2 regions of the Xanthomonas sp. AC360 genome follow, and region 2 is predicted to be linked to the other one. Evidence: predicted binding sites of a transcription regulator. Region 2 holds the regulator's gene; the other holds the start of a gene.
The links. The regulator FliA, encoded in region 2, starts transcription of late flagellar genes. The targets are predictions, from matches to a motif close to TAAAGTTTNNCNNNCNNNGGCCGATAA.
Positions count from the first base shown of each region.

Region 1: ACZZ0O_RS15270 (methyl-accepting chemotaxis protein) is a predicted target of FliA. The motif match lies at 1,595-1,621, and genes of this name have one in related genera.

Region 1 is NZ_OZ409846.1:3,530,398-3,545,835, reverse strand. It holds gene ACZZ0O_RS15270 (methyl-accepting chemotaxis protein) at 1-1,539, opposite strand, end outside; tRNA gene ACZZ0O_RS15265 (tRNA-Ser) at 2,955-3,047, opposite strand; gene csrA (carbon storage regulator CsrA) at 3,125-3,343, opposite strand; gene alaS (alanine--tRNA ligase) at 3,483-6,131, opposite strand; gene recX (recombination regulator RecX) at 6,233-6,721, opposite strand; gene recA (recombinase RecA) at 6,969-8,003, opposite strand; gene lexA (transcriptional repressor LexA) at 8,176-8,817, opposite strand; gene ubiB (2-polyprenylphenol 6-hydroxylase) at 8,899-10,575, opposite strand; gene ACZZ0O_RS15230 (TonB-dependent receptor) at 11,013-13,547, opposite strand; gene ACZZ0O_RS15225 (CinA family protein) at 13,802-14,296, opposite strand; gene hflX (ribosome rescue GTPase HflX) at 14,670-15,438, opposite strand, start outside.
Region 2 is NZ_OZ409846.1:3,798,784-3,814,221, forward strand. It holds gene ACZZ0O_RS16250 (chemotaxis protein CheA) at 1-622, opposite strand, end outside; gene ACZZ0O_RS16255 (protein phosphatase CheZ) at 625-1,251, opposite strand; gene cheY (chemotaxis response regulator CheY) at 1,251-1,643, opposite strand; gene ACZZ0O_RS16265 (RNA polymerase sigma factor FliA) at 1,678-2,445, opposite strand; gene ACZZ0O_RS16270 (MinD/ParA family protein) at 2,442-3,326, opposite strand; gene flhF (flagellar biosynthesis protein FlhF) at 3,313-4,992, opposite strand; gene flhA (flagellar biosynthesis protein FlhA) at 6,196-8,289, opposite strand; gene flhB (flagellar biosynthesis protein FlhB) at 8,286-9,416, opposite strand; RNA gene ACZZ0O_RS16290 (sX9 sRNA) at 9,698-9,773, opposite strand; partial or broken gene ACZZ0O_RS16295 (hypothetical protein) at 9,809-10,102, shown strand; gene ACZZ0O_RS16300 (putative bifunctional diguanylate cyclase/phosphodiesterase) at 10,285-12,372, opposite strand; gene ACZZ0O_RS16305 (diguanylate cyclase domain-containing protein) at 12,466-15,387, opposite strand.

The DNA.
Region 1 (15,438 bases), 270 kb from region 2:
GGTGGCGACCACCGCAAACCCGCGTCCCTGCTCGCCGGCGCGCGCCGCTTCCACCGCCGCGTTGAGTGCCAGAATGTTGGTCTGAAACGCGATGCCGTCGATCACTTCGATGATCTGACCGATGCGGTCGGTTGCCGATCGAATGCCGGCGGTGGTCTTGACCACGTCCGCGATGACGTCCGCACCGCGCCGCGCCACCGCAGCCGAGTCCTCGGCCATGCGTCGGGCCGAGCCGGCGTTTTCGGAATTGGTGCGCACGGTGGCAGCCAGTTGATCGATCGTACTCGAGGTCTGCGCCACGGCGCTGGACTGCGTGGACACCCGGCTGACCAGCTCCTGGTTGCTGGCAGAAATATGATGCGACTCACGCTGCACGTTCTGCGCGATGCTCATGGTCTGCCGCATCAGGTCGCGCATGCGCTCGGCAGAGCGCACTTGATCGGTCACGTCGGTGGCGTACTTGACCACCTTGTACGGGCGCCCGGAGACATCCAGGATCGGGTTGTAGGACGCCTGGATCCACACCGTGCCGCCATCCTTGCGCAACCGCCGATACCGCCCAGCGTCGAACTGGCCGCGCGCAAGCTTTGCCCAGAAATGCCGGTATTCGTCGGAGGCGCGGTAGGCCGCATCGACGAACACTCCGTGATGCTGGCCAATAGCCTCGTTCGACGAGTAACCAAGAATCGCCAGGAAGTTATCGTTGGCACTCAGCACTCGGCCGTGCAGATCGAACTCGATCACGCCCATCACCTTGTCGATGGCCTGTATGCGCCCATCCGCATCGGCCGAATCGATGACCTGACGGGTGACGTCGGTGGCGTACTTGACCACCTTGTAGGGGCGCCCGAGTTCGTCGAGAACCGGGTTGTAGGACGCCTGGATCCACACCTCTCTACCATCCTTGCCGATGCGCTTGTAGCGACCGGCATCGAATGCACCGCGCCCAAGCGAATCCCAGAACGCGCGATAGGACGCCGATTGACGCGTCTGCGCCTCCACGAACATGCCGTGGTGCTTGCCGCGGATCTCATCGAGCCGATAGCCCATGACCTGCAGGAAGTTCTGGTTGGCATCGAGCACCGTGCCATCCAGCGAAAATTCGATCACCGCCATCACCTTGTCGATCGCATCGATGCGCCCTTCGAAATCGGCGGTCTGACGGACCTGCTCGGTGATGTCGGTGGCGTACTTCACCACGCGGTAGGCCTTGCCCGCACGATCCAGCAGCGGGTTGTAGGAGGCATTGATCCAGACCTCGCGACCGTGTTTATCCAGCCGGCAAAAGCGCCCGGCATTGAAGTCGCCACGCCGTAACGCATCCCAGAACTGGCGATAGCTCTCGCTGTCGCGATCACTCGTCGTCACGAACATGCGGTGATGCTGGCCAACCACCTCGTCACGCCGATATCCCATGAGCGTGAGGAAGTTCTGATTGGCATCCAGAATGCGGCCGTCCAGATCGAATTCGATCACCGCCATCACCCTATCCACTGCATTGGCCTTGTGCTGCAGCCCACGGCTCCAGGAAGAGAACAGGCGTCCAAGCAACGGTAGGCGCATCACGTCGAAATCCGAGATATGGGTCACGTCTTTAGCGACACGCACGCGCCGTACTTGACCCCCTTCGCTTGCCACAGAGTCGAGTGGTTCAGATGTCAGACGGTCTCTCTCTGATCGTCCTCTTCATGCCCCGGCATTCCCGAAGTCGAGGCCCTGTTCCTGGGTGTGCAGGGAAGACCAGACCCTTCTTCTCCGATCCGCAAGACAAGGGCGGATGCAGTGCGTTGGCCGCAAAGGTGCGCGCAGCGCCCGCGTAAAGTCGAGGCCTTGTTTCCTGGCGTGCAAGGACGACCAGACTTTCTTCTCCGATCTGTAACACAGTGGCTGATGCAGTACGTTGGCCGCCAAGGCGCGCGCAGCGCCAGCGTATCGGCGATCGCTCGCGATGGACCCTCCTCCGTCTTGCATCGTTGGAAAAAAGCACCCGTAAACGCCGCTCACACCGGCGGATGCGACCGGCTCTCCGGACCGCTGGCTTCTGCATTTTCGAGCGACCGACGACTTACCCGTTGCATAGCGACTCCGTCGACATCGCAACACGCCCCATTGCATCTATCGCCTTGCAGAGATCACTGCCGACATCACTGGCGGCGTCACCGACGCGGCAATATGCTCAGGATCATCGGCAGAACGAGGCTCAGATAAAGATCGGCCATGTCCTCTCGCAGCATCGTCGTGCATCGGCGAGGCACGCGCACTGGAACACGCGTGCGGCAAAAAAGTTGCCGCTTTGAACAAGGAACCGGCAACTAGCAGGAAGATGGGGACGCTGGGCAAAACACGCCAGCAAGAAGGCAAGCCCAGCAGCTTGGGTAAGGCCTGAGCGACTCGCCGCGGAACGAGTGATCCTGGGATGTCGCTCGAACGCGGTGGTCTTCCATACTGAACATCAAGCCGTTGCGCGTAATGACGATTGCCAGGAGTTTGGATCGAAAACACGCGAACGAATTGTTCAGAGCTTCCTTAGGTCTTAGGCCTTAGTTCTGCAGTTAGCGCAGTAGGTGGTCTGCGAAGTTGAACGCAGGAGATTGACCCTACTGTTTGCTGTCTGCATTTTGCATGGCGGGAAATAGCGGCAAGCGGCAAGCGGCAAGCGGCAAGCGGCAAGCGAAGATGGTTTCACAGCTCGCACCTCAGCGCCCTCAACAATGAGCGATGTAAAGATCCCCGGCGGCGGCCACGAAGAACGCAGCGATCGAGGAACAACGGCACGGGAAGGCATGAGCGCCGAGCAGCTACCCGAGCAAGAGCGAGCGTACGGCTCGCAATCCATCAAAGGCAGTGGCAGTGGCGATGGAATTTGACGTCACAGCTGGCGATCACCGCTGACTACACCCATCAACCCAAATAAAAACGCCCGCAAATCAAGGATTTGCGGGCGTCTAGAACACTGGCGGAGCGAGAGGGATTCGAACCCTCGATAGAGCTTTTGACCCTATACTCCCTTAGCAGGGGAGCCCCTTCAGCCGCTCGGGCATCGCTCCAGTTTTTGCGTCCTGCCGCGATGTCCGTGGCAGGCCGCGAAGAATACCGGGTAACAGGGGTTAACGTAAACCCTTTATTACGGGCAATTCGAAGAATCGTCGCCGTGATGTGCGCCAGAGGCCACCGGCTCGTCCCCACGTTGGATGCGCTGATAAATCTCTTCGCGATGCACAGCCACATCTTTCGGTGCGGTAATGCCAATACGCACCTGATTACCCTTGACGCCGAGCACGGTAACAGTGACCGAGTCGCCGATCATCAAGGTTTCGCCTACCCGGCGAGTGAGGATCAACATTTTGCAAATCTCCTGGAACCGGTGGATTTCCCACCAGCATCGACGGCCTCGTGAGTGAGACGCGCCCTAGGTAAAGGGAATAGACCAGAAATGGTAGCGGGACATCCTGCTAGCCAGCAAGGCATAGCAGGACAAGTGTTCAGCCCAAGTGTTGCTTGACCCAGGAGGGCACACCGTCGAGTGCGGTCGCAAGGGCGGGCCCGTCCTCGCCACCACCCTGGGCGAGATCCGGACGGCCACCGCCCTTGCCTCCGATCTGACTGGCGATATGGCCGAGGAGTTCCCCCGCCTTCACCTTGCCAGTTGGGCTGCCATTCACGCCGGCGACAAGCGCAACCTTGCCCGCCGATGCACCGGCCAGCACGATCACCGAATCGCCGAGTTGCTGCTTCAAGCGGTCCATCGCCTCGCGTAGCGCCTTTGCATCGAATCCTTCCAGACGTACGGCAACCACCTTGACCCCATCCACGTCGACAGCACTGGCGCCAAGATCTGCGGTCGCGCCGGAGGCCAGCTTGGCCTTCAGCGATTCCAGCTCGCGCTCAAGACGCTTCTGACGCTCGGTCAGTGCGCGCACCTTGTCGACCACCTCGGTGGTGTTGCCGCCAAGCAGGCTTGCCGCCTCGAACAGCCGGCGTTCTTCATCGGCAACGTAATCCAGCGCGCCCTGCCCGGTCACCGCCTCGATACGACGCACGCCCGACGACACGCCGCCTTCGGAGGTGATCTTGAACAGACCGATGTCGCCGGTGCGGCTGACATGGGTACCGCCACACAGCTCGGTGGAATAACCACCCATCTTCAGCACGCGCACGTGCTCGCCATATTTCTCGCCGAACAAGGCCATCGCGCCGAAATCCAGCGCTTCCTGCATGGCCATGTTGTGCACTTCGACACTGTGGTTGGTGCGTACCTCGGCATTGACCTTGCGCTCGACCACTGCCAGTTCTTCCGCAGTGATGGGCTGGAAATGCGAGAAGTCGAAACGCAAGCGGTCGGGCGCCACAAGCGAGCCCTTCTGCTGCACATGCGTGCCCAGCACTTCGCGCAATGCGGCATGCAGCAAGTGCGTGGCCGAGTGGTTGAGGATGGTCTTGCCACGGCGCTGCACGTCGATGCCGCCTGCCAGCACATCCCCCAGCGCCAGCGCGCCTTCGGTGATGCGTCCGACATGCCCATGGAACTGGCCGGCGAACTTGTGAGTGTCTGCGACGTCGATGGAAACATCGGCCGTGCTCAACTGCCCGCTATCGCCGACCTGACCGCCGGATTCGGCGTAGAACGGCGTGCGATCGGTGAACACGATGACCTCATCGCCGGCTTCGGCACGCTCCACCGGGCGGCCCTGCTTGAGCAGCGCGACAACCTTCAGCGCGTCGGCGTCATACGCCTCGTAGCCCAGAAATACGGTCGGCGACATGGTCGCAACCACATCGGCCGGCAATGCGACGCCGCCGCCGAACTTGCCTGCCGCACGCGCGGTCTCGCGCTGACGCTCCATGGCGAAATCGAAGCCCTCCATGTCCACGCGCATACCGCGCTCGCGTGCGATGTCGGCGGTCAGATCGACCGGAAACCCATAGGTGTCGTACAGACGGAATGCGTCTGCACCGGGAATCACGTCCTGCGAGCGCGACGCGACGTCGTCGAAGATCTTCATGCCGGCGTCCAGCGTCTCGGCAAAACGCTCCTCTTCCGCCAACAGAGCGCGCGCCACTGTTTCCTGCGCCACCACCAGTTCCGGATAGGCCTCGCCCATCAGTTCGACCAGGGTGGGCACCATCTTGCTGAAGAACGGCTGGCGCACGCCCAGCATCCAGCCATGCCGCAGCGCTCGCCGAATGATCCGGCGCAGCACATAGCCACGGCCTTCATTGGAAGGCAGCACGCCATCGACGATCAGGAACGAACAGGCGCGAATGTGATCGGCGATCACCCGCAGCGACTTGTTTTCCAGATCGGCGATGCCGGTCAGCGCACTGGCCTTGCCGATCAAGGCCTGGAACAGATCGATCTCGTAGTTGGTGTGGACGTGCTGCAGGATCGCCGCCAGACGCTCCAACCCCATGCCGGTATCCACGCACGGCGCCGGCAGCGGCACCAGGGTGCCGTCGGGCTGACGGTCGAACTGCATGAAGACCAGATTCCAGATCTCGATGAAGCGATCGCCATCTTCGTCCGGCGAACCGGGAGGACCGCCAGCGATGTGATCGCCATGGTCGAAGAAGATTTCGGTACACGGGCCGCACGGGCCGGTGTCGGCCATCTGCCAGAAATTATCGGACGCGTATGGCGCACCCTTGTTGTCGCCGATACGCACGATGCGGCTTTCGGGAATGCCGATCATGTCGCGCCACAAGGCGACGGCTTCTTCGTCGGTGTGGTAGACGGTCACCAGCAGACGGTCGGCCGGCAGCTTCCAGACCTGGGTCAGCAGCTCCCATGCCCAGGCGATGGCATCTTTCTTGAAGTAGTCGCCGAACGACCAGTTGCCCAGCATTTCGAAGAAGGTGTGGTGGCGTGCGGTGTAGCCCACCGAGTCCAGGTCGTTGTGCTTGCCGCCGGCACGCAGGCAGCGCTGCACGTCCGCAGCACGCACGTAACTGCGCTTTTCCGCGCCAAGGAAGACGTCCTTGAACTGGACCATGCCGGAATTGGTGAACAGCAAGGTTGGGTCGTTGCCCGGCACCAGCGGCGCGGACGGCACGATGGTGTGACCCTTCCCCTCGAAAAACGCGAGGAAGTCACTACGAATCTGGGAAGTGCTGAATTTGGCAGGTGCGTTCATGAGCTGGCATTGGGCGGGCGGCAGTCCCGGTCACCCAATGAGATGTGGGCGCAGATGAGGGGAACAACCTGAAACCACAAAGGGTAGCAGGCCTGACGCCCTCAGTCCTCAAGGTCGAAGCGCGTGGCGCTACGAATACTGTTGCCGTCGAAACCGCGCCGGGCCAGCAGATCGGCGGCCTTGCGTCGCTGCGGCAGATCTACCGGGCCTTGCTCGCCGAACCGGCGCCGGATCAGATCGCGTGCGTTCTCGGTCCAGTCACCTTCAAACGTCGCCATGGCGGCACTGATTGCCTCGCTATCCAGGCCATGGGTTCCGAGTTCGGCACGAATATGCAGGGGGCCGTAGCCGGAGCCGGCACGATTGCGCACCACCGCAGCAGCAAACCGGGTGTCGTCCTGCCAGCCCTCGCCAGCCAGCCGCTCCACCGCCGCCTGTGCGGCATCTGGCTCGATACCGCGCGCCAGCAGCTTGCGGTTTAATTCTTTGCGCGAGTGCTCGCGCCGCACCAGCAGACCAAGTGCGCGCTGGACCGGCGTCTGCTCTTTGAACCGACGTCCCCGCTTTGGTGCGGGCTCTTGCTCGTCCATCGTGACGTGTCCCCGATCGCTGAATCAATGCGCCTTCCATGGCGCCTGCCCTCCTGGCCTTCGATAGATCTACCGCGAGAAGCAACGGCACTGACTCCGCCGTCCTCGCGATAGAAAAACTCCGCCTTACCGGTCGCTCAGCAGTGAGCTGTTGCCAGGCGCTTGAGTCCGTCATGTCCTGCGGGAACATGACGGGCTGTGCGCCATGCCGCCCACTCGGACCGCAATCGCTTGCTGCCGGTAGCGCTTATTCCTTCTCGGCGTCGTCGCCCGCTTCGCGCGGCGCTTCCGCGGGCTGGAACTTCTCACGCAGCTCGGCTTCGAGCTTGGCCGCCACCTGTGGGTTGTCGCGCAGGTAGCCGCGTGCATTGTCCTTACCCTGACCGATGCGCTCGTCGCCATAGCTGTACCAGGCGCCCGCCTTGTCCACCAGCTTGGCTTCCACGCCCATGTCGATCAGTTCGCCCTCGCGGCTGATGCCTTCGCCGTAAAGGATTTCGGTCACGACCTGCTTGAACGGAGGCGCCAACTTGTTCTTGACCACCTTGATCTTGGTCTGGTTGCCGATGATCTCGTCGCCTTTCTTGATCGCGCCGATACGACGGATATCCAGACGCACCGAGGCGTAGAACTTGAGCGCGTTACCGCCGGTGGTCACTTCCGGGCTCTGACCCGGCATCATGACGCCGATCTTGTGGCGCAACTGGTTGATGAAGACCACCAGGGTGTTGGAACGCTTGATGTTGCCAGTCAGCTTGCGCAGCGCTTGGCTCATCAGACGTGCCTGCAGACCTGGCAGCTGGTCGCCCATCTCGCCTTCGATTTCCGCCTTCGGCGTCAGTGCAGCCACCGAGTCGATCACCACGATATCGACCGAGCTCGAGCGCACCAGCATGTCGGCGATTTCCAGCGCCTGCTCACCGGTGTCCGGCTGCGATAGCAGCAGATCGTCGACATTGACGCCCAGCTTGGCCGCGTAGATCGGGTCGAGCGCATGCTCGGCGTCGATGAAGGCAGCGGTGCCACCCAATTTCTGGCACTGCGCAATGGCCTGCAGGGTCAAGGTGGTCTTGCCCGAGGATTCCGGTCCGTAGATTTCCACGACGCGGCCCTTCGGCAGGCCGCCGATCCCCAGTGCGATGTCCAACATCAGCGAACCGGTCGGAATGATTTCGACCGCCTCGATCACGCGATCGCCCATGCGCATCACGGAGCCCTTGCCGAATTGCTTTTCGATCTGGCTCAGTGCGGCGGAAAGGGCGCGCTTCTTGTTCTCATCCATCTGGGTGATCCTTGTCAGTGATTTCGGTGTGGAGCAAATGTAACGGCGGTGTATCGCACGGGCTGAGACTGGTGGCGACACACTCAGCGTAATGTTGCGAATCCTGTGCGGGCAGCGGCGAATCCTGCAATGCCGGCTGGGGAAAACGCCAGCACAGACATCGGTGCAGCCCTCAGCGATTGGGTCTCAGCAGCCCGCAGTACAGGCCTTCGATGGCGAAATCCTGATCTGGCAACACTTCGATCGGGGCGTAGTCCGGGTTGCGCGGCAGCAGCCGGATCCGGTCCTTGCCGATCTTGAGCAACTTGACGGTGATTTCTTCATCGATCCGGGCCACGACGATCTGCCCCGAGCGCGCGTCGCGGGTGCGGTGGACACCGATCAGGTCGCCGTTGAAGATGCCTTCGTCGCGCATCGAATCGCCCTGCACCTTGAGCAGATAGTCCGGCGACGGCGAGAAGAACACCCGGTCGAGCACGACGAAGTCGTCGGACCCGATATCGGCGCCGATCGGCAGGCCCGCTGCGACGCGCCCTAGCACCGGCAGGCGCAGCACGTCGTCGCGCAGTGGCTCGGCGACCGGCGGCGTCCGCGAGTGCGCGCCCTGCCCGGCCAACCGGATGCCGCGTGCCTGCCCCGGCACGCGACGGATCGCGCCAGCCTGTTCCAATGCCTCCAGGTGATACTGCGCGGCGCGCACGCCCTTGAAGCCGAAGGCACGGGCGATCTCGGTCTGCGAAGGCGGGACGCCGTCGGCATCGATGCGTTCGGCGATCAAGGCCAGGATTGCTTGCTGGGTATCGGTCAGGTCCATGGTTAGTAGTATTACTACTAACAAGGCCATGCGCAATAGCTAGTTTCCCCTCCTCAAGAAGGTCGGCAGCCCTGACGATCGCTAGCGCCGGCTGCGCCAGATCGAAAACAGGATCCAGATGCCGCACAAGCCGGCGCCGATGAATCCGCCAACGCCCAGCGCCAGCAGCCAGCGACTGGCGCTCCCGCCGACGCTGTTCATGACGATCGACGAACCGATCACCAGGGCAGCGGTCACGATGCCCATGGTGAGCCGATTGGCGGCGCGGTCGACCTGCTCGCCGAACTCGCGCAAGGCGCGCGTTTCCACGTGCAGCTGCAACTTGCCGCGCCGTGCGGCCTGGATCAGACGCTTGAGATCGCGTGGCAGATCGCCGATCAGATCGATCGCGCCAGTCACAGTGCGTCGACTGCGGCGCAACATGGCGCTGGGTGCGTACCGCTGCAACACCACGCGCTCCAGATACGGCCGCGCTTCGGTGGCCATGTCGAAATCCGGATCCAGCTGGCGCCCCATCCCTTCGAGAGTGAGAAAGGCCTTGATCATCAGCGCCAGATCCGACGGCAGCGTCAGTCCGTGATCGCGCAGGATGGCGGTGACGTCACCGAGCATCGCGCCGATGCGTAGCTCTTTCAACGGTACGCCACGGTATTCGTCGACGAATGCACCGATGTCCTGTTGCAGCCGCGCCTCGTCGATCTCCAGGCTGGTGCCGGCCCACTCCAGCAGCACATCGATGACCGCCTCGGCGTCGTAGCTCACCATGCCGTGCAGCAGCTGCGCGACCTGGAAACGGCGCTGTTCGGACACACGCCCCACCATGCCGAAATCGATGACGGCGATACGACCGTCGCGCAGATAGAAAATATTTCCCGGATGCGGGTCGGCGTGGAAGCAGCCGTCCTGCAGCACCATCTTGAGCACGATGCCGGCACCCGTGCGCGCAAGCGCCTTGCGATCCAGCCCCGCCGCATCGACCGACACCATGTCGCGCCCGGGGATGCCATCAATGAACTCCTGCACATTGAGCGACTCGCAGATCCACTGCCAATACACCGCGGGCACTACCACCTGCGGGTCGTGCGCGAAGTTGGCGGCGATACGCTCGGCATTGCGACATTCGGCGGCGAAGTCCAACTCGCGCCGCAGCGAGACAGTGAATTGCTGCACCACTTCAGCCGGGCGATAGCGCTTGAGATCGGGTGCGCGCGTTTCGACGATGTCGGCCAGCCGCGCAAGCAGACGTAGATCCGCATCGATGGTGTCGCCGATGCCGGGACGACGGATCTTCAAGACCACCGGCGTGCCGTCGGCCAGCCAGGCGCGATGCGTTTGCGCCAGCGATGCAGCCGCCAGCGGTTGTTCGTCCAATCGCGCGAACACGCTTTCCGGCTCTGCGCCCAATGCGGCGACCAATTGCGGCCGGATCTGTTCGAACGGCAATGCAGGAACCGCATTTTGCAGTTCGCTCAGTTCTTCGATCCATTCCGGCGACAGCAAGTCGACACGCGTCGCCAGCACTTGCCCCAGCTTGACGAAGGTTGGCCCGAGCTCCTCCAGCGCACGACGCACACGCATGGCAGCGGACATCCGCAAGCGGCCCTCGGCGTTGTTCCAGTGCAGCAACCTGCCGGCACGTTCGAGCACATCGGCCAGCCCGATGCGGCGCACCACATCGCCAAAGCCGTATCGAATCAGGACCGAGGCGATTTCCTGCAGACGCCCCAGGTCACGCACGGTGCCAAGCGCTTCCCACATCAGTGCACCGCCTGCGCAGGTTCGAAATGGGTGGCTGGCTCGCTACACGCCTGCGCGCAGGCCCCAACGTGAGCGATCTCTCGGTGCGATAGCGATGCCTCGCGAGGCGACCGATCCACGACCACAGGCCTACCAGTATCACGTGCCAGCAAGACAGCCGCGTGACTTCCCGCCTCACGTCGCGCAAGCCGGCGCACCTGCGCAGCAATAACCGGCGACGCACCAGGCGGACTACGCCGGATGAAGATGGATGGCAACGTATCAAACACAGCAGCGGAAAACCCGAACATCGGCACAGAGGTTGGCGAAGAGACTCTAGGTTGTAGCCGATCTCTCCGCCGCTGTCGCGCTTCTGTCCGCTGCGGGCTTAGCGCACAGTGTGGTGCGCGTGCGAGTTGACGCTTCGATCGCGCAGCACGCAGTGCGGCCCAGTGGCTTCAATACCGAAGGCGCAAGGTCAACCCATAGGTCCGCGGCGCACCGAGAAATGCATTCCAGGAACCGGCCTGCAGCGGCGCGTCGATGACGACCTGACGATAGGTTTCGTTGCCCAGATTCTCCGCCCAGACTTCCACCATCCAGCGCTTGTCGTCTGCGCCGATACCGGCCCTGGCATTGACGATGGTGTAGGCCGGCTGCACCTTTTGCGGATCCAGGTCTGTGCCGGCGTTGAAGTCGGATGAGTATTTGGCGCCCAGATTGAAACGCGCCGTCAGCTGATTGCCCAACGGACGTTCGTAGGTAGCCGACAGATTGCCCGACCAACGCGGTGCGAAGCTCATGCGGCTACCCGGCAACAGCGCAAGATCGGCGTCGGGCAAACGGTCATCACCATACGTGGTATCCGTGTAGCTGAGCCCACCTTGCAGCATCAAGCCACGCACGCCGGTCTGCCAGAGCAATTCGGTGTCGATTCCCCGCGAAATCACGGTAGGCACGGAGCGAACCACGAAACTGGTGCCGAGAAAATTGTTGAGTTGGAAATCGCTGACGTTCTGATAGAACAGCGCCGCATTCAATAGCAGATTGCCGTCCATCCAGGTGGTCTTGGCACCCAATTCGAAACTGTTGACGAACTCGCCGGGAAACGCCGTGTCGTCTACCGGCACGATTCCTTGCGCGCCACTGGACAGGCCATCGGCCGACTGCACCCGGTCCAGATTGAAGCCGCCCGCCTTGTAGCCACGAGCGGCCGAGGCATACGTCATCACCTCGTCGCTCCAGCGATAAGCCAGTTTGACGGTCCCGGACCATTCGCGCTCGGTCAGTTCCTGGCGGGTCCTGCGGCCGTTATGTGCCACGTTACTCCACGGCAGGCAGGTGAATCCGATCACCTGCGGCGCGATCAGCGGTACCGCCGTGGCAGGCACGCCACGCGCACCCAGGGCGGCGCCGATACGGCGCAATGCCGCAGGATTCAACTGCCCGTTGGCAGCGAAATAACTGGCGCACGCCGGGCTGCCGTCCGGATTGTCGTAGGTCGAGGCCAGCACCTTGTTTTCGTGCGTGTAGCGCAAACCCATCACCACATCCAATGCATCGGTCGCATGCCAGGTGTTGTTGGTGAACAGCGCCACGCTCTTGCCATCCTGACGATAACGATCCTGGCTACCAAGTCCGCGGAACAGCGAACCGGCCGGCACGCCGGTGGCATCGGCGAGAAAACGCGGTGCATCTGCACGCGTTGCCAAGGCCGGGTTGATCCGCGCCAGCAGCGCTGTCGAAAGATAGGGTTCGTAGGCGCTTCCGAAGCGATACGACTCGTTGCGTCGCAGCCTTTCGTCGGCATAGAAGAAGCCAATCATCCAGTCCACGCGTTCGGTGGAGCCGGCCAGGCGCAACTCCTGACTGAAGGTTCTGAAGCCGGTGAACGTCTCGTCCTTGCGCGGCTCGCGGTACAGCACATCGGCGGCGCTGTAGTCGAAGTCCAAGCCGTTGACCGCCGTCCAGTCGCGCAGTGCGGTGATGGATGTCAGCGTCGCCTCGTTTAGCCAGGGCGTAGTCCAGTCGACCTGCGCGGATACGCCGCGATCGCGAATGTTCTGAACGGTGCCGCGATTGCTGTAGGCCAGCCGGCGCGACGGGTCGGCAATGGGAATACCGGCCTGACCTCCCGGAGCGACTGCATCCATGACCGCCGCCAGCGGCCCCCGTTCGGTGGTGACGGTGACGCAGCAATTCTCCGCGCGGTTGGTGGCATCGGCAGAAAAGTTGATCGCCAGATCGTGAGACGGCTCCCAGAGCAGCTGGACGCGTCCGGTCTCAAGATTCTGATCGCCGTCGCGTGTATCGGTACGCGGGCCGTTACCGGTGACCACGTCTTCAAACCCATCGCGGCGACGCTTTGCCGCGTAGACGCGTAGCGCGGCGGTTTCACCCACCGCGTCATTGAACGCAGCGGCCAGCCCGAATGCGCCAAAATTACCGGCGGTGATTTCTGCATCGGCACTGCGCGTGAAGCTGGGCCGCCGGGTCACCACGTTGACGACGCCAGCGGAGGTGTTCTTGCCAAATACCGTGCCCTGCGGGCCCTTGAGCACCTCGATGCGTTCCAGTTCGCCCAGATCGGAGAACGCCACACCATTGCGCGCACGCGCCACACCGTCGATGACCACGCCGACCGAGGCTTCCAGGCCCGCATTGTCGCCCACGGTACCGATGCCGCGAATGCGGATGCTGGTCTGTGCCGCACTCTGCGTACTGGTGACGATCAAGCCCGGCACCAGCACCTGCAAATCCTTGATGTCGTTCACGCCCGTGTCCAGCAGAAGCTGCTCGGACAGCACCGACACGATCACAGGCACATCCTGCAGTTCTTCTTCGCGTTTTTGCGCGGTGACTTTCATCGCGGCCAGCGTTGCCGGCTCGGTGTGCTCGGCAGTTGCCTGCGTTTGTGCATGCAACACCGGGGTCTGAATTGCGGCGATAACGGCAAGCGCAAGTGCAGTGCAATAGCAGCGTTCGATGCTCATCAACTTCCCCGGATGAAGAGACGCGTACATGCGCAAGCGCAGCAGATGGTACGAGCCGTGTAGGAAAGACGTTAACGCCGATATGCAGTGAGCACGGACATCAATCCGAACACGGCGCTCCCTTAGCGAACTCTAGCGCTACACCGTGGAACTTGAGCGATACCGGCGTGGGCACGCACATTGACCGCTGCCGGATGGATGTCATGGATGTCAGAGGTGAAACATCGGTGAGTGCAGGCGCTGCCGCACGTCCGCTATAGCAGCGCGCTCAAGCCTCGCAGTGCCGCGACCACGGTTTGACGACGGACTGCATCGCGGTCGCCGTCGAACTGGAACAACTGCGCCGTGGCGTAGCCGCCGCGTCGTTTCCAGCCGATCCACACCGTGCCGACCGGTTTGTCTTCGCTGCCACCGCCCGGCCCGGCGATGCCGGTCACGGCGACGGCAATGCTGCCACCGGAGGTCACCAATGCACCGGACACCATTTCGATCACCGTCTCCCGGCTGACCGCGCCATGCACCTCCAGCGTCTGCGGCCTGACCCGCAGCAGCGCCTGCTTGGCCTCGTAGCTGTAGGCGACGATGCCGCAATCGAACCAGTCCGAAGAACCGGCAATATCGGTCATTGCCTTGGCAATCCAGCCGCCGGTACAGCTCTCGGCGGTCACCAGCCGCTCGCGCGCCGCGCGTAATCGGGCGCTCAGCGATTCGGCGAGCTGCAGAAGGTCGTGATCAGTGGGAGACGTCATTGCGGGGGTCAGGATTGAACAGCGGTCACTTTTATCCGAATTTGCCCGCGCTGTCTTCCGCCAGCTGCCTGGTCAGCGATCGGTTTTTGGACCGCCCGCCTGTTTCGGCAAGTGCCCACGCAGTGCGGGACGCCGCTGATGGAGGTGCAGCCTGACATCGCACCTAAGTGACTGTTTTCCGCTGATCTGCGCAGCAACAGATTATCGATCCAGGGAGCGCACACGACACTGAAGTCACGGCGGACCTGACGGTCCGCACCGACATGCTCGGGATGCGGTAGCCCGTGCATGGTGACGCCTGCGATCGGTGGACGGGGCCTGCAATTTGCAGCTGCCACGCAGCTGACTGCGGCCAGCCCCGTCGAATGCCGCGTCAGGTTTCCCAGTCTTCCCGGCGGTCCGGCAGCATCGCGCGCAACGGCGCGCCGTCATCTCCGGCGGCAAGCCGTTCGGCTTCGACCATCGGCAGATCGACTTCCAGCAACCAACCGTCCTCGTCGGACTGCTCGTTGCGCACCACTTCCAGCTGATGCAGCTTGGAACGCAGGCGACCGGCGGACGACGGCAAGCGCAGCTGTCCGGTCAAATGACGCAGATCCAGGCGTTGACCGAGTGCGTGCTGCAGTTCCTGCAAGCCACGCCCATCGCGCGCCGACACCCACACGCGTTCGCGCCGCGCCTGATCCGGAATGCCGTCCTGCGCATCGTGACGAACTTCGGCACCGTCAATCTTGTCGATCTTGTTGAACACCAGCAGCTGCGGCAGATCGCCAGCGCCCACCGCCTGCAACACTTCATCGACTTGCAGGATGCGTTCTTCGCGCAGCGGGTCGGCGGCATCGACGATGTGCAACAACAAATCGGCGTCGCGCGCTTCGGACAACGTCGAACGGAAGGCAGCAACCAATTGGTGCGGCAAATCGCGGACGAAGCCCACCGTATCGGCAAGAATCGCACTGCCGCCTGGCAATGCGATGCGGCGCACGGTGGGGTCCAGCGTGGCGAACAATTGATCGGCCACATAGGCTTGCGCACCGGTCAACGCATTGAACAGCGTCGACTTGCCCGCGTTGGTGTAACCGACCAATGCAATGCGCGGCAATTCGCTACGCATCCGCGCACGGCGCATCTGGGTGCGCTGC
Region 2 (15,438 bases):
CTTCGTCGCGCAGACGGGTGCGCAAGGTCTTCAACCGGTTGCGCGAGAGCACCAGTTCGCCAATCAGATTGACGATGGCGTCCAGGCGCTTGGTATCCACGCGCACGGTCTGTTCGGCTTCGGCGCCGCCCTTGGCGCCAGCTTTCGGTGCGGCCTTGGCGCCCGGCGCCGGCGCGGCATGGCCGTCGTCGTGCGCAGCTGCGGCAGCTGCCGCCTTGGGTGCGGCCTTGACCGCCGGCGGTCCGCTCTTGGCATCGAACTGTGCGATCAGCGACGGCGGTGCATGCGGCACGGGTTCGCCCGAGCCCATCGCATCCAGCATGGCCTGCAGATAATCCAGCGACTGCTGCGCGGCATCGAAGTGATGCGCCTGCAGCACCGCCTGGCCCGAGCGCGCCATGCCGAGGGTTTCTTCGGCGGCGTGGCACAGCTCCACCATGGGCTTGATCGCCAGAAAGCCGGCGCCGCCCTTGAGCGTGTGGAAGCCGCGGAACACCGCGTTGAGCTGGTCGGCTTCGTCTGGCGCCTGTTCCAGCGACACCAGCTGTTCGCCGAGGCGATCCAGGATTTCCTGGGCCTCGACGATGAAATCGGCAGCAATATCGTCTGGAACAGCACTCATGGTTACAACCCCAATCCGGACAGCAAATCGTCGGCGTCGTCTTGCGACACCGCGTGACGGTCCAGGCCCTTGACCGCAGGACCGGCAAGACCGCCGTCGTCTTTCTTCGGCTCGGTGCTCTTGGGCGGCAGGCCCAGCGCGCCGAAGCCTTCATGCACGCGGCGCACGATCCCGGCCACGCGGCGAATGATCTGCCCGCTGAGGTCCTGATAGCTCTGCGCCAGCGACAGCTCGGTGAGGTTGTGGCGCATCTGGTCCATCAGCGCGCCCTGGTCCTGATTCAGACCGCCGTCGCGCAGCTTGTTGGCCAGCTCGCGGCATTCTTCGACCAGATCCAGGGTGCGATGGCTGGCCTTTTCGGTCATTTCCACCACGTGGTCCAGGCGCGAGCAGGCATCGTCCAGTTCGCCGGCTTCTTCGGGCACGGTGGGCAGCTCGCCCAGCGCCTGCCCAAGTTCGCGTGCGAGCCGGCTCAGGCCCTGCATCATCGGACGCGTGCGCAGGGCGGCGAGGTGATCGACCTCGCGCTTCCAGGCAGCTTCGTCACCGCTTTCCAGTGCATCAAGCGCACCTTGCAGACGCTCGATCAACGCAGCGCGTTCGGCATTGGTCTCCACGGTGGCGTTCATCAGGCGGTCGCCGCCAGACGTTCGAATACCTTGCCCAGCTTTTCTTCCAGCGTCTGCGCGGTGAACGGCTTGATGATGTAGCCATTGACGCCGCACTGCGCCGCTTCGATGATCTGCTCGCGCTTGGCTTCGGCGGTCACCATCATCACCGGCAGGTGCTTGAGCTTAGCGTCGGCGCGGATGTTGCGCAGCAGGTCGATGCCGGTCATGCCGGGCATGTTCCAGTCCGTCACCACAAAATCGAACGGGCCCGAGCGCAATGCAGCCAGCGCGCTGTTGCCGTCTTCGGCCTCTGCGGTATTGGTGAAGCCGAGATCTGCCAACAGATTCTTGACGATACGTCGCATCGTCGAGAAGTCGTCCACGATCAGGATCCGCATGTTCTTATTCACATCAAGCTCCTAACACGAAAAAATACGCGAAAAATTAGTCGTCAATTTCGACACCGGCGTCGGCCAGTTCGAAGACTTTGAGGCGGCCGCGCAAACGCACCACGGCCTGGCCATGGATCTGGCAGACGCGCGACTCGCTGACACCGAGCACAGCGCCGATTTCCTTCAGGTTCAATTCCTGTTCGTAGTACAGCGACAGCACCAGCTGCTCGCGCTCGGGCAACTGGCCGATGGCCTTGCCCAGCTCGCGGCCGAATTCGCCACGCTCCATCATCTGCTGCGGGTTGGGGCCACCCTTGGCGGTGGTGTCCAGCTCGCCGTGATCTTCGATGCGCGATTCCAGGCTCAGCACCTGGCCGCGTGCGGCGTCTTCCATCAGGCGCAGGTAATCGGGCAGCGGCATTTCCATCGCGGCGGCCACTTCGGTGGCGGCGGCGGCGCGGCCGGTGTTCTGCTCGATCTTGCGCACTGCGGCGGCGGCGTCGCGGGCACGGCGGTGTACCGAACGCGGCACCCAGTCGCCACGGCGAATTTCGTCGATCATCGAGCCGCGGATACGGATCGAGGCGTAGGTTTCGAACGAGGCGCCCTGGTCGGAGTCGTAACTGCGCGAGGCTTCGATCAGGCCGATCATGCCGGCCTGGATCAGGTCGTCCACTTCCACGCTGGCCGGCAGACGCGCCGCCAGATGGTGGGCGATGCGGCGGACCAGATCGGCGTGCTGGGTCACCACGTCGTTGGCGTTATTGCGCTGCACGGCGCGGTACTGCGCGGTGGCCGTGGTTGCGGTAGCAGTGCTCATGCGGCCACTCCCCGTTGGATGATGCGTTCGACAAAGAACTCGACGTTGCCGCGCGGCACGGTGGGAGCCTGCCAGCGCGAGGTACGGCGTGCGATTTCGGCAATGGCCTGCGCCGACGGACTGGCGGGATACGCCTTGATGACGGGTTGCTGACGCTGCACCGACAGGCGCAACCAGTCGTCCTGCGGCACGTGGCCGAGATAGTTCAGCGACACATCGCCAAGGAACTTTTCGCAGACGCGCGAGAGCTTGTCGTACAGCAGGCGGCCTTCGTTGGGGTCGCGCACCATGTTGGCGATGATCTGCAGGCGGTCCACGCCGCGTTCGCGCGAGAGCACCTTGATCAGCGCGTAGGCGTCGGTGATCGAGGCCGGCTCGTCGCAGACCACCACCACGGTGTCCTGGGCGGCCTGGCAGAAGGTCAGCACGCTGTCGGTGATGCCGGCGGCGGTGTCGATGACCATCACGTCCAGGTCGCGTTCCAGTTCGGAGAACACATTGACCAGGCCGATGTGCTGGGCCGGAGCCAGTTCCGCCATGTGGCGGCGACCGGAGGCGGCCGGCACCACCAACACGCCGCCCGGGCCTTCGATGATCACTTCATCGAGCGTGCAGCGGCCGGCGATCAGGTCGGCCAGGGTGAACTTGGGCGAGAGTCCCAAGACCACATCCAGGTTGGCCAGGCCAAGGTCGGCGTCCAGCAGCAGGGTGCGTTTGCCCATGTCGGCAAGCGCCACGGCCAGGTTGGCGGAGATGTTGGTTTTGCCCACGCCGCCCTTGCCACCGGTCACGGCAATCGTGCGCACCGGGCCCAAGGGCTCGGGACGGGTCGCCGTCAGGGGGAAGGCGTTGGTCAGCTTTGCGTATTCACGCGACTGCATGGTTGTGCTCCGGAGTACAGGGCTTATCGGCAGCGCGCCGTAAATCTTCAAGACGAAGAACGAGACTGGCGGCATTGGCGCGGTGCAGGTCGTCTGGGACCCGCTGTCCGTCAGTCACCCAGGTGATGGGCAGTTGGTGGTCGACCACCACCGACAAGGCGCTGCCGAAGCGGCCGGTCTCGTCGAGTTTGGTCAGCACCACGCCTTGGGGTTTGGCGTGGGCGAAGCGGCGCACGACCTCGTCGAGGTCGGCAAAATGAGAGTTGGCGGGCAGCACCAGCAGCGAGGTGACCTGCTGGGCGGCGCGCAGCCAGTTCAGCTGGGCGGCCAGGGCGCGGTCGCGCTGGCCCATGCCGGCGGTGTCGATCAGCACCAGCTTGTAGTCGCGCAGGCGATCCAGCAGCGCGAGCAGGCTTTCGGCGCTGTCGGCCTCGTGCACGGCGATGCCGAGCTGGCGGCCGTAGCTGTGCAGCTGCTCGCGGCCACCGACGCGCAAGGTATCGGTGGTGACCAGGGCCACGTCGCGCGGGGCGTGCTGGGCGGCGAAGCGCTGCGCCAGCTTGGCGATGGTGGTGGTCTTGCCGGCACCGGTCGGGCCGACCAGGGCGATCACGCCGCCGCGTTCCAGCGGGTCGATCGGAGCCACCGGCAGACGCTTGGACAGCAGGCCCAGCATCAGCCCGCGGCCGCGGTGCAATTCGGTATCGGCCGGGATCTGCATGGCGACATCGCGGGTCAGGCCGGCATCGAAGCCGTAGTCGTCCATCAGCTCCAGCGCCTGCGCACGCACCGGGGAGCCACGCAGGCGCTCGTCGGTGAGGCGGTTCATTTCGCGCTCGATCATCTGACGCATCAGCGCCAGTTCGCCACGCAGCTGCTTGAGTTCTTCGTCGTTCTGCGGGAGCGGCGCGGCGGCCACCGGCACCGCGGCCAGCGCGGCGGGGGCGACGACGATCGGCGGCAACGCGGCTGGCGGCAGGATCTGCGGCAGCGCGTCGTCCAGGCCGAAGTCGGCCTCGTCGTCGAATGCATCGTCGTCCTGCCCATGCGCGGCGTAAGCCGGGGCGGCGAGGGCTGCGGCAACGACCGGGGTCGGTGCCTGCACCGGAGCGGCCTGCACGGCGGGGCGCTGCACCGGGGCGGTAGTCAAAAAGTCGGCGAACAGCTGTTCCGGCACGGCCGACAGCGCGTGTTCCTGACGCTGCACAACCGGGGCGGCGACATCCTGCACGGCCGGCATCGGCACCACGCTGCGGATCGGGGCGGCCACCGGGGCCTGACGCGGCACGCTGACCGGCTGACGCAGGGCCATCGCAGCAATCATTTCTTCGGCGGCGCTGGCAACGCGCTGGCGGTGGCTCATGCCGTTCTCGGCGGCCGGCTTGAGCGGGGCATGCACCGGAGCGGCCGGGCGGGTAGCGGCCTGCGCCGGAGCCTGCTGCACGGGCGCCTGCTGCAGCGGAGCGGTGTGGGTGATCGGCGCATCGGAGCGTGCGGTTTCCAGCGCACGCTGCACGAGTTCTTCGTCGTAGTTGCTGGCAGCGACGATCTCGATGCCTTCAGCGGTACGACGGTTGGACAGGATCACTGCATCCGGGCCGTGCTCTTCACGCACCATGCGGAATGCGGTGCGCATGTCCGGGGCGACAAAGCGTTTGATCTTCATGCCACGTGCCTCCAGGAACGGGACCCGCCGGACGCCGGACGGGTGCGCGATGAATGTGGGTGTGTTGCCAGCGTCATGAGTTGCCTGTCCCGTTCGGTTGTTCCAAGTCCTGCCATCCGCCCCGCAGCGGTGGTGCTGTCTGCGGTCTCGCCAGAGCTAATGCACGCGGCGTGCCAAAACGGCGGTGCTGGGTTTTTGGCGAGTGGGTGCGGGGTGCGCGCGGAGGAGACTAGGTACTGACGCCGAGCCGGGCTTGCTGCGCTAAGTGGATGTTCTGATTGAATTTTTCGACGGCATTGGGTGCCGGTGCGGCGGCGTCCCTGTGTTGGACGGCTGCGCAGATCGCGTCTGTTGGAGCGCATTGAACGCCCGCGCGAACCGCAGCAGCGCCGTGCTCGTCGTGCTTCCCAGGGTCGGTGGCATGCAATCGATTGGGATTTTGCCGAGTGGCGGATTTCCGGCGCCTGGCGTTGGCGGTTGGTGGCCGCCCTGCGGCGATTGCTGGAGGACGCGATAGAGGCTGTCGGGCTATACCGGAGCGCCGATGCAGTCGTAGGAGCGCACCTGGGCGCGATGGGCTGTATCGGTGAAGCCCGTCGCGCCCGCGTGCGCTCCTACGGAAAGGGGGCCACGATGTTGCTTAGTGGTAGGTCGTCGTCCAAGACATCGCGCGTTGCCGCGGTTGAGCATGCAGAGCGGGGTCAACTGCGCCTGGTCAGGGTGCACGCTGCATCTTAGGAGCGCACCTGGGCGCGACGGGGCTGTCCCGGTAAATCCCTCGCGCCCGGTTGCGCTCCTACACAAGCGGTGTCGGCGACGTTGTCCAGTCCGAGCTGTGCTGTCTTCTTGGGATCTCGCATCCCAGCGGTTAACCCTTCTGGATCAAAGCTCACCCGCGTTGTCGGATGACCCAGTACGCCGTAGGAGCGCACCTGGGCGCGATGGGGCTTTCCCGGTAAAGCCCTCGCGCCCGGGTGCGCTCCTACACACGCGGTGTCGGCGACGTTGTCCAGTCCGAGCTGTGCTGTCTTCTTGGGATCTCGCATCCCAGCGGTTGACCCTTCTGGATCAAAGCTCACCCGCGTTGTCGGATTACCCGGTACGTCGTAGGAGCGCACCTGGGCGCGATGGGGCTGTCCCGGTAAGGCTGTCGCGCCCGGGTGCGCGCCTACGGAATGGGGGCGATGACGGTGTGCGTTCGTCTTAGCTAATGGTGCCGACCAGCTTCAGGCGTTTGTCTTCCGGCACTTCGCTATACGCCAGCACCGACAGGCTCGGGACGCTGTGGCGGACCAGGCGGGCCAGGGCGGCGCGGACGGTGCCGGGCACCAGGACCACGGCCGGTTCGTTGCGGGCTTCCTGCTTGCCGACGCAATCGGCCAGGCTCTGGTGCAGGCGCTCGGCCAGACCGGGCTCCAGCGCCACACCGTTACCGTGGGTGGATTCCTGCAACACGCGCTCCAGCTGCGGGGCCAGGGTGAATACCGGCAGTTCGGCGGACATGCCGGCGATCTCCTGCACGATGAAGCGGCCCAGCGAGGTGCGTACCGCGGCGGTGAGGGTGGCCGGGTCCTGGCTCTGCGGGGCGTGCTCGACCAGCGCTTCGACGATCTTGCGCAGTTGACGCACCGGGATCCGCTCGATCAGCAGGTTCTGCAGCACGCGCACCACCACCGACAGCGGCAGCGCCTTCGGGGTGAGGTCTTCGACCATCTTCGGCGCGGTCTTGGCCAGGGTGGCCAGCAACTGCTGCACTTCTTCGTGGCCGAGCAGCTCCGGGGCGTGTTCGCGGATCAGGTGCGACAGATGCGTGGCCACCACGGTGGCCGGGTCGACCACGGTGTAGCCCATCGATTCGGCGTAGGAGCGCTGATGCGGTTGGATCCAGGTGGCATCCAGGCCGAACGCCGGATCCTTGCCGGGGATGCCGTCCAGCTGGCCGAGCGCACCGCCCGGGTCCAGCGCCAGCTCGCGGTCGGGGTAGATCTCGGCGGTGGCCACCGGCACACCATGCACCAGCAGGCGATAGGCGTTGGCCGACAGTTCCAGGTTGTCGCGGATATGCACCGGCGGCACCAGGAAACCGATGTCCTGGGTGAGCTTGCGGCGCACGCCCTTGATACGCGCCATCAATTCGCCGCCCTGGTGCTTGTCCACCAGCGGGATCAGCCGGTAGCCCACTTCCAGGCCCAGCGGGTCGATCGGGCGCAGTTCGTCCCAGCTCAGTTCGGCGCTGGCCTGCGCGGTGGCGGCTGCGGCGGCGGCCTTGGGATCGCTGGCGGGGTCGCCGGTCGGGGCGACCACCAGGCTGCGCTTGTACATTTTCCAGGCGATCACGCCCAGGATCAGGCCGAGCGTCAAAAACGCGACGTTCGGCATGCCCGGCACCAAGCCGACCAGGCCCAGGATGGCGGCGGCCACCGCGAGTGCGCGGTGCTGGCCGAACACCTGGCTGATCATGGCGCCGCGCATGTCCTGCGCCCGCGAGGCGCGGGTCACCAGCAAGGCGACCGAAGACGACACCAGCAGGGCTGGCAGCTGCGCCACCAGACCGTCGCCGATCGACAGCAGGGTGTAGGTGGACGCGGCATCCACGAAGCTCATGTCGTGCTGGAACATGCCCACCGCCATGCCGCCGATGAGGTTGATGAACAGGATCATGATGGCGGCGATGGCGTCGCCGCGGATGAACTTGTTGGCACCGTCCATTGCGCCGTAGAAGTCGGCTTCTTCGCGGACCTCTTCGCGGCGGGCCTTGGCTTCTTCACGCGTCAGCAAACCGGCGTTGAGGTCGGCGTCGATGGCCATCTGCTTGCCGGGCATGGCGTCCAGGATGAAGCGGGCGGTCACTTCCGACACGCGCCCGGCACCCTTGGTGATGACCACGAAGTTGATGATGGTCAGGATCGCGAACACCACGATACCCACGGCGTAGTTGCCGCCGATCACGAACTGGCCGAAGGCCTCGATCACCTTGCCGGCTGCGGCGTGGCCGTCCTGGCCGTTGATCAGGATCACGCGGCTGGAGGCGACGTTCAGCGCCAGCCGCAGCATCGTGGTCATCAGCAGCACGATCGGGAAAATGGTGAATTCCAGCGGGCGCTGCACATAGATCACCGCCAGCAGCACCATCAGCGAGATGGCGATGTTGAAGGTGAACAGCGCATCCAGCACTGGTGCGGCCAGCGGCACCATCAGCATGGCCAGCATGGCCATCAGCGCCAGCGGCGCACCCAGGCCGTTGCGCAGCAACTCCATGACGCGACGGGCATTCAGCGGGGTAGGTTGGGCGCTCATGCGCTGGCTCCCTTGCCGAACTCATCCACGTCCAGCGAGGGCAATTCCGGCATCGGGCCGCCGTTCCAGCCGCGTAACTGGTAGACGTAAGAGAGTACCTGGGCCACGACCGAATAGAGTCTCACGGGAATTTCCTTGCCGATTTGAGCTTCCCTATACAAGGCGCGTGCCAAAGGCGGTGCGGTGACGATCGCCACCCGGTGTTGTTCGCAGGCTTCGCGGATGCGGAAGGCCATTTCGTCCACGCCTTTGGCCACCACGATCGGGGCGCGCATCTTGCCGCCTTCGTATTTGAGCGCCACCGCGTAGTGGGTCGGGTTCATCAGCACCACGTCGGCCTTGGGCACCGCTTCCATCATCTGGCGCTGCGACATCTGCATCTGCATCTGGCGGATGCGGCCCTTCACTTCGGGGCTGCCCTCGCTTTCTTTCATCTCGCGCTTGATCTCTTCGCGCGTCATCTTGAGCTTCCGCATCCAATTCCACTTCTGGTACGGCGCGTCGATGGCGGCCAGCAGCACCAGCGCGCCGGCGGTGTAGAACAGCAGGCTCTTGGTGAAATGCAGGCCGTTGCTGATGGCCTGTTCCAGCGGCTGATTCACCAGCGAGCGCAGGCCGTGCAGGTTCTTGGAGATGCACAGCCAGGCCGCCAGACCGACGAACAGCAGGCGCAGGATCGACTTGACCAGCTCGGCCAGGCTGTTGCTGCCCCACATGCGCTTGATCCCGCTGGCCGGGTTGAGCTTGGTGAGGTCGGGCATGATGGCCTTGCTGGAAAAATGCAGGCCGCTCATCAGCAGCGGGCCGGCCAGCCCGGCCAGCAGGCAGATCCCGATCAGCGGCAGCATCACCCACAGCAGCTGCATCAGCAGGTCGCCGAAGTGGCCGAACAGCGCCATCGGGTTCTCGCGCATCCTCGGGTCGGGGCTGAGCGCGGTCTTCATCCACACCGCCGCGCCATCGCCGATGCCGCCGGCCAGTGCCATCAACCCGAACACGCCAGCGCCGAACACCGCCGCGGTGGACAACTCTCGCGATTGCGGGATGTTGCCCTGCTCACGTGCTTCGCGCAGGCGTTTTTCGGTGGGAAGCTCTGTACGCTCGCCGCCGTCGTCGGACTCGGACATGAAGGTGCCGGTGGGGGATCAGCCTGGTCTCATGCAAGCGGCGTTCCAGTTTCGGAGCGGGAATCGGGATTGGGGAATCGGAAAAGCAGTGGCCGCGCGTTGAGCTGCTGGAGGGGTGTGGCGACGGTGAGGGGCGAGGGCAGCCCGTCGGTCTACAAAAGCGCGGCGAACAAAACTGCGTGACGTCACTCTCGTGCAGGCCGGCTGATCTGCTACTTGGCTGCAGTGTCCTTGCTTGCCCACTATCGCAGGACACGCTGCAAGTACGTCCATGTAAGCGCGGCAAACAAAACGTAGCGAGCAGTCGTCAGGTGGGTGTGGACGGCGCGGAGGAACCGGAGTGTACGGGTGGTACATGCCGATTCCGAGCACCGGCCGCGCCCGCCTGGCGGCTGCACAGTAGTTTTGTTAGCTGCTCCAAGCTCCTTGGTAGCATCCATGCCGCAAAGGGTCCCGCGACGGTGAGCGGGCAAGGACCAGTCACGCTAGTCGCTGTGCTGAGCTTTCACCACGCAACCAGCAGCGGTCTGGCGCAGTGCCTTCTATTCTTCAAAGTCACCAGCCGGCTGTCTGGCGCGGTGTCCTCGCCGCTTGCGGGACCGTTGGCGGCATGGATGCCGCCATCGAGCCCCCAGGGACGGGTTCACGGCGTGTCCCGCGAACGGCGAGGGCACCGCGCACTCGACCTACTCGGCGCTTGGCCTGGGCCTGTGACCGCAGGATGCGGCCGACAAAGCCACTGCGCTCACTGCCCGGCAAACGCTCGCTACGTGCTGTCAGCCGCTCCACGTCCAGGCTGGTGCTCGGCCTGGCTGGGAGTCGTTGAGCATGACGGCTGGGCCGGGAGTCGTTCGACGTCGTTTGTTGCTCAGCTGGCCAGGCGACGCGGGCCGTCGCGTTGGGCGACGACCACTGCAATGAAGCGGTCGGCTTCCATCGGCCGGCCCAGCAGATAGCCCTGCAGCTGGTCGCAGCCCAGCCGTTCCAGGGTGTTGCGCTGGGCGGCGGTTTCTACGCCCTCGGCCACCACCTGCAAGCGCATGGTGTGGGCCAGCGCCACGACGGCGGCGACGATGGCGATATCTTCGGCGCCGCTGTCCATGGCCTGCACGAAGCTGCGATCAATCTTGAGCTCGTGCGCGGGCAGCTTGCGCAGGTAGAGCAGGTTGGAATAGCCGGTGCCGAAATCGTCGATGGCAATGCGCACGCCCAGTGCATTGAGCTGGCCAAGCGTGCGCAGGCAGGCCTCGGCATCGCGCATGGCCATGGTTTCGGTGATTTCCAGGGTGAGCTGGCCGGGGGCGATCGTATGCTCGGCCAGGGTGGTGGCCACTTCGTCGAGCAGGCTGGGCGAGGCGAGCTGGGTGGCCGACAGGTTCACCGCCACTCGCCAGTCGCCGTGGCCGTCGTCGCGCCACGCGCGCATCTGCCGGCACGCCTGCTGCAGCACCCAGCTGCCGAGCGGGCCGATCATGCCGCTGCGTTCGGCCAGCGGAATGAAGCTGTCCGGCGGCACCAGGCCGCGTTCTGGATGCTGCCAGCGGATCAGCGCCTCGGCGCCGATCGGGCGGCCGTCGTCGGCGCAGTATTTGGGCTGGTAGTGCAGCACGAACTGGCCCGATTCCAGGGCGCGCGGCAGATCCTGCAGCAGTTGCAGGCGCTCGCGGGTGGTGTCGGTCATCGCGCGCTCGAAGAAGCGGTAGCGATTGCGCCCGGCCTGCTTGGCATGGCCCATCGCCGCATCGGCGTGCGTCATCAGCTGGTGCTCGCTGCCGGCATCTTCCGGATACAGTGCAATCCCGATGCTGCTGCTCAGGCGCAGCTCTTGATCGCCGACCAGAAACGGCACCGCCAACGCCTGCACCAGATGCCCGGCGATGGCCGCCGCATCTTCCGGGTCGGCGATATCGGCCACCAGCACGAACTCATCCGCGCCCAGCCGCGCCAGGCTGCCGTGCGCACGCCGATGCGCGCTCAGGCGTTCGGCCACCACCACCAGCAATTGATCGCCGACCCGGTGGCCGTAGCCGTCGTTGACCACCTTGAAGCCGTCCAGGTTGATCAGCATCACCGCAAAGCGCTGCCCATCGCGTTGCGCGCGCTCGATGTTCTGCAGCACGTGCTCGTGCAGCAGCACCCGGTTGGGCAGGCGGGTGAGCGGGTCGTGCAGGGCGGCCAGCGCCAGATCGGCGTTGGCCTGCGCCAGCGATTGCGCCAGCACTTCGGTGTGCTGCTGATGGCGGCGCGACAGCACCGAAATCACCAGCGCCAGGATCAGCAGGCCCAACGTGACCGCTACCACCACCGCGGTCAGCCACGACAACGGCAGGTGCGCTCCGGCGGCCGCGCCGCAGATGCTGCCAGGTGCGAATTGCGCGGCAGCCATGCCGGTGTAATGCATGCCGACGATCGCCACGCCCATGATAAAGGCGGCAATCATGCGCAGGCTGTAGCGGCGGCCATCGTGACGCAACCGGAACGCGATCCACAGCGCGGCGGCAGACGCACCGATGGCGATCGCCACCGACAGCGCGAACAGCGCCGGGTCATAGGTGATGGCAGGCGACATGCGCAGCGCGCTCATGCCGATGTAGTGCATCAGCGCGATGCCCAACCCCATCAGCACCGCGCCCAGGCCCAGCCGCGGCCAGGGCAGTTGCGGTTGCGAGGTCAGCCACAGCGCCAGCGCCGAGGCCAGGATGGCCGCCAGCATCGAGTAGGCGGTCAGCGCCACGTCGTAGCCCAGCGGAATCGGCAGCTGGAAGGCCAGCATGCCGACGAAGTGCATCGACCAGATGCCGATGCCCATCGCGATGGCGCCGCCCACCAGCCATGCGGCGGCGATGCCGCCACGGCTGGCGGTCATGCGGGCGGCCAGATGCAGCGCGGTATAGGAGGCCAACACGGCCACCACCAGCGACAACAGCACCATGCCAAGGTTGTAGGTTGCGACCACCCATCCAGTTCCGACGTCGAAAGACGCGCTTGCTCAAGGAGCTAGCGACCCGCTGCGCGCGTTCTTGAGCACGCAATGGCGCAGCGCAGTGGATCAGGCGACCGAAACCTCGGGTTCTTCCGGTTCGATGCGATTGCGGCCGTGGCCCTTGGCCCGATACAAGGCCTCGTCCGCACGTGCCAGCAGCGTGGCGGCGGTGTCGCCGATGCGAAACCACGCCACGCCGATCGAGCAGGTCACCTGCAGTGGCCGCGCGGCACCGACGTCGTACAGCGGCAGGCTGATCGCTTCGTGGATGGCGCGCAGCCGGTGCTGGCTCTGACGGGTCATGCCGGGCAGCAGCAACAACAGTTCTTCGCCACCGTAGCGGCCCACCTTGTCCGAGTCGCGCAGGCAGGCGGTGAGCCGTGCGCCCACCTTGGCCAGCACCGCGTCGCCAGCCAGATGGCCGTGTTCGTCGTTGACTTGCTTGAAGTGATCCAGATCGATCAGCACCACCGCCAACGCGTGCTCGGCATGCGCGCAGGCCTGCAGCTCTTCGGTCATGGCGTCGAGAATGCCGGAGCGGTTGAGCAGGCCGGTGAGCGCGTCGTGGCTGGCCTTCAAAGCCAACGCCGCGCGGGCGCTTTCCAGGTCGCGTTTTTCGCGCTCCAGTTGATAGGTGCGTTCGGCTACCAGCTCGGCCAGCATGCGCTCGCGCGCCACCAGATGGCGGTGCCGCCAGCTCCACAGGCCGATCAGCAAGCCGCCGCCGATCAAGACATACAGCGCAATCGCCGGCGGGCTGCGCCACCACAACGGCGCTACTGCAAATGCCAGATCCACCACCGGCGATGCGGTGCGCCGATAGCGGTCCAGCAGCTGCACCTGCAGGCGGAAATGCCCGGACGGCAGCGGCGGTTGGTCGATCGACAGATCGTCGCTCTCGATCCATTCGTTGTGCAGGCCACGCACGCGATAGCGCACGGTCAGCCGGCTGGGGTCGTCGTAGACCTCCATCGTCGACAACTCGATATGCAACGGCGTGTCGCTCCAGGCCAGCAGTTGCCCGGCGCGTATCGGCACGCCGCCGCGACTGACGCTGTCGATGCGCACGCTGGGCTGGCGCTCGTCGAACAGGCGCGCCGGATCCGCCAGGTGGCTGACACCGCGCGCGGTGCCGATCCACACCGAGCCGTCGGGATCTTCAAAGAATGCGGCTTCGGAGATGTCGTCCCAGATCAGGCCCTGCGACTGCGACAGATGCGCCCAGCGCTCGCCGTTATAGACCTCCACGCCGCGTGCGTGGCCCACCCACACCCGGCCCAGGCTGTCGCTGCGCATCAGGTACACACCCGCGTCGCGCAGCGCTTCGTCGTTGATCGCCTGCAGGTCCAGACCATCGCCGAGCAACATGCCGTGCCACAGGCCGGGGCGATAGAACGCCAGCCACACCTCGCCGCTGTCGCTGATATGGAACTTGCTGATCCACGGATCAGAGTCGCCGCCGTTGACCTTGACCTTGACCTTGGACCAGCGCTCGCCCTGCAGGCGAAACAGCCCGTTGGCACTGGAGACCCACAGAGTGCCGTCTGCGGTCTGCTGGATATCGGTGTAGGCGATCGCAGGCATGTCGGCGACAGGCTGCAAGGTGCCGCCGTCCAGCGGGCGCTCGATCACGAACAGTCCGCCGAGGGTGAGAATCCACAGGCGCCCTTGACGGTCGTTATAAAGGCGCCGTCCGGTACGCGGAAGTTTGCCGGCCTCGGCGCTGCGTCCGTCCGGCCAGTTGCGGCGCACGAAGCCGGCAGAATTGAGCGTCCACACGCTGCCGTCGGTAGTGCGCGCCAAGCCGACGATCTGGATGCCCGCCTGCGGCAGGGCCGGCACAAACCGCTCGCCAGGTCGGGCCTGACGGCCTACGCCGTGCTCGTTGCCGACCAGCAGTGCGTTCTGCGCATCGCGTGCGATGGACCAGGTGGATGGGGCCGGCATCCCTTGCGAGGCGTCCCAGTTTTCGATCCATTCGTAGCCGGCCCAGCGCACCAGGCCTTCGCCATCCACGGTCATCCAGACGTCGCCGTCGCGGTCCACCACGATCGCGTCGCTGCTGCCGGGCGGCAGCCCGTTCTCGGTGCCGAAGCTGCGCCATGCGCCATTTTCCCAGCGCGCCAGACCGTCGTTGCGGCGCACCAGCACACGCCCTTCGCGGTCCATCACCAACGGCGCCTGTTGCCCGACCGTGTTGCTGTCGAGCAGCGGCAACGGCCGCACGCTGAACCGGCTCGCACCTGGTGCGCGGTAGAGCAGGGTGCCGGCACCACGCGCCCACAGCCCGCCGTCGTTGTCGCGCAACACGCTGTACCAGCGATCGACCGGCACGCCCTCGTCGGGCCCGTAGACCTGTACCTTGCGTTGCGCATCGATGGCGCACAGCTTGCGTCCGCAGCCGACCCACAACGTGTCGCCTTCCACCGACAGGCTCAGTACTTTGGAGAGATCGGGCAGGCGCACGCGCGTGGCGGTGTCCAGCAGATACTCGCTATGCCAACGGCCGTTGCTGCGTGCGCGCAGCACTTCCAGTTCGCCGCCATTGGCGATCACCGTGCCCCATGCAGGGCTGGCAAGCAGCAGGCCTTCCTGCAGGTGCTCGGCTTCATCGCGCGCGAGTTTGCGAAAGCCATGCTCGTCGCCGACGAACAACGCCTGGAAGCCGGCGACCCACAGACGCCCATCGGGCGCTTCGCTGATCGAAGTAATCGGTTCGTTGCGCAGGCCGTCCAGCATCACCTGTTGAAAGATGCGGCCGTTGTAGCGATACAGCCCGCTCTCGGTGCACACCCACATCAAGGTGCTGCGGGTCTGCAACAGGCAAGTACCGGCAAGACCGAGCAGGCCCTGGTCGTGGGCATAGCGACGGATGCTGGCGCTCTGTGCGCTGGCCAGATCGGCAAACGACAGCAACGCCAGCAGCAGCATCGCAGCAAACGATGCCCCTCGGCCTGACGACCTCCCTTGGCGGTGCAAGAACCCCACGAGCGTTGCAATCTCCCACGCATCGGTGCGTGCGGTCCGCGCCCCTCGCGC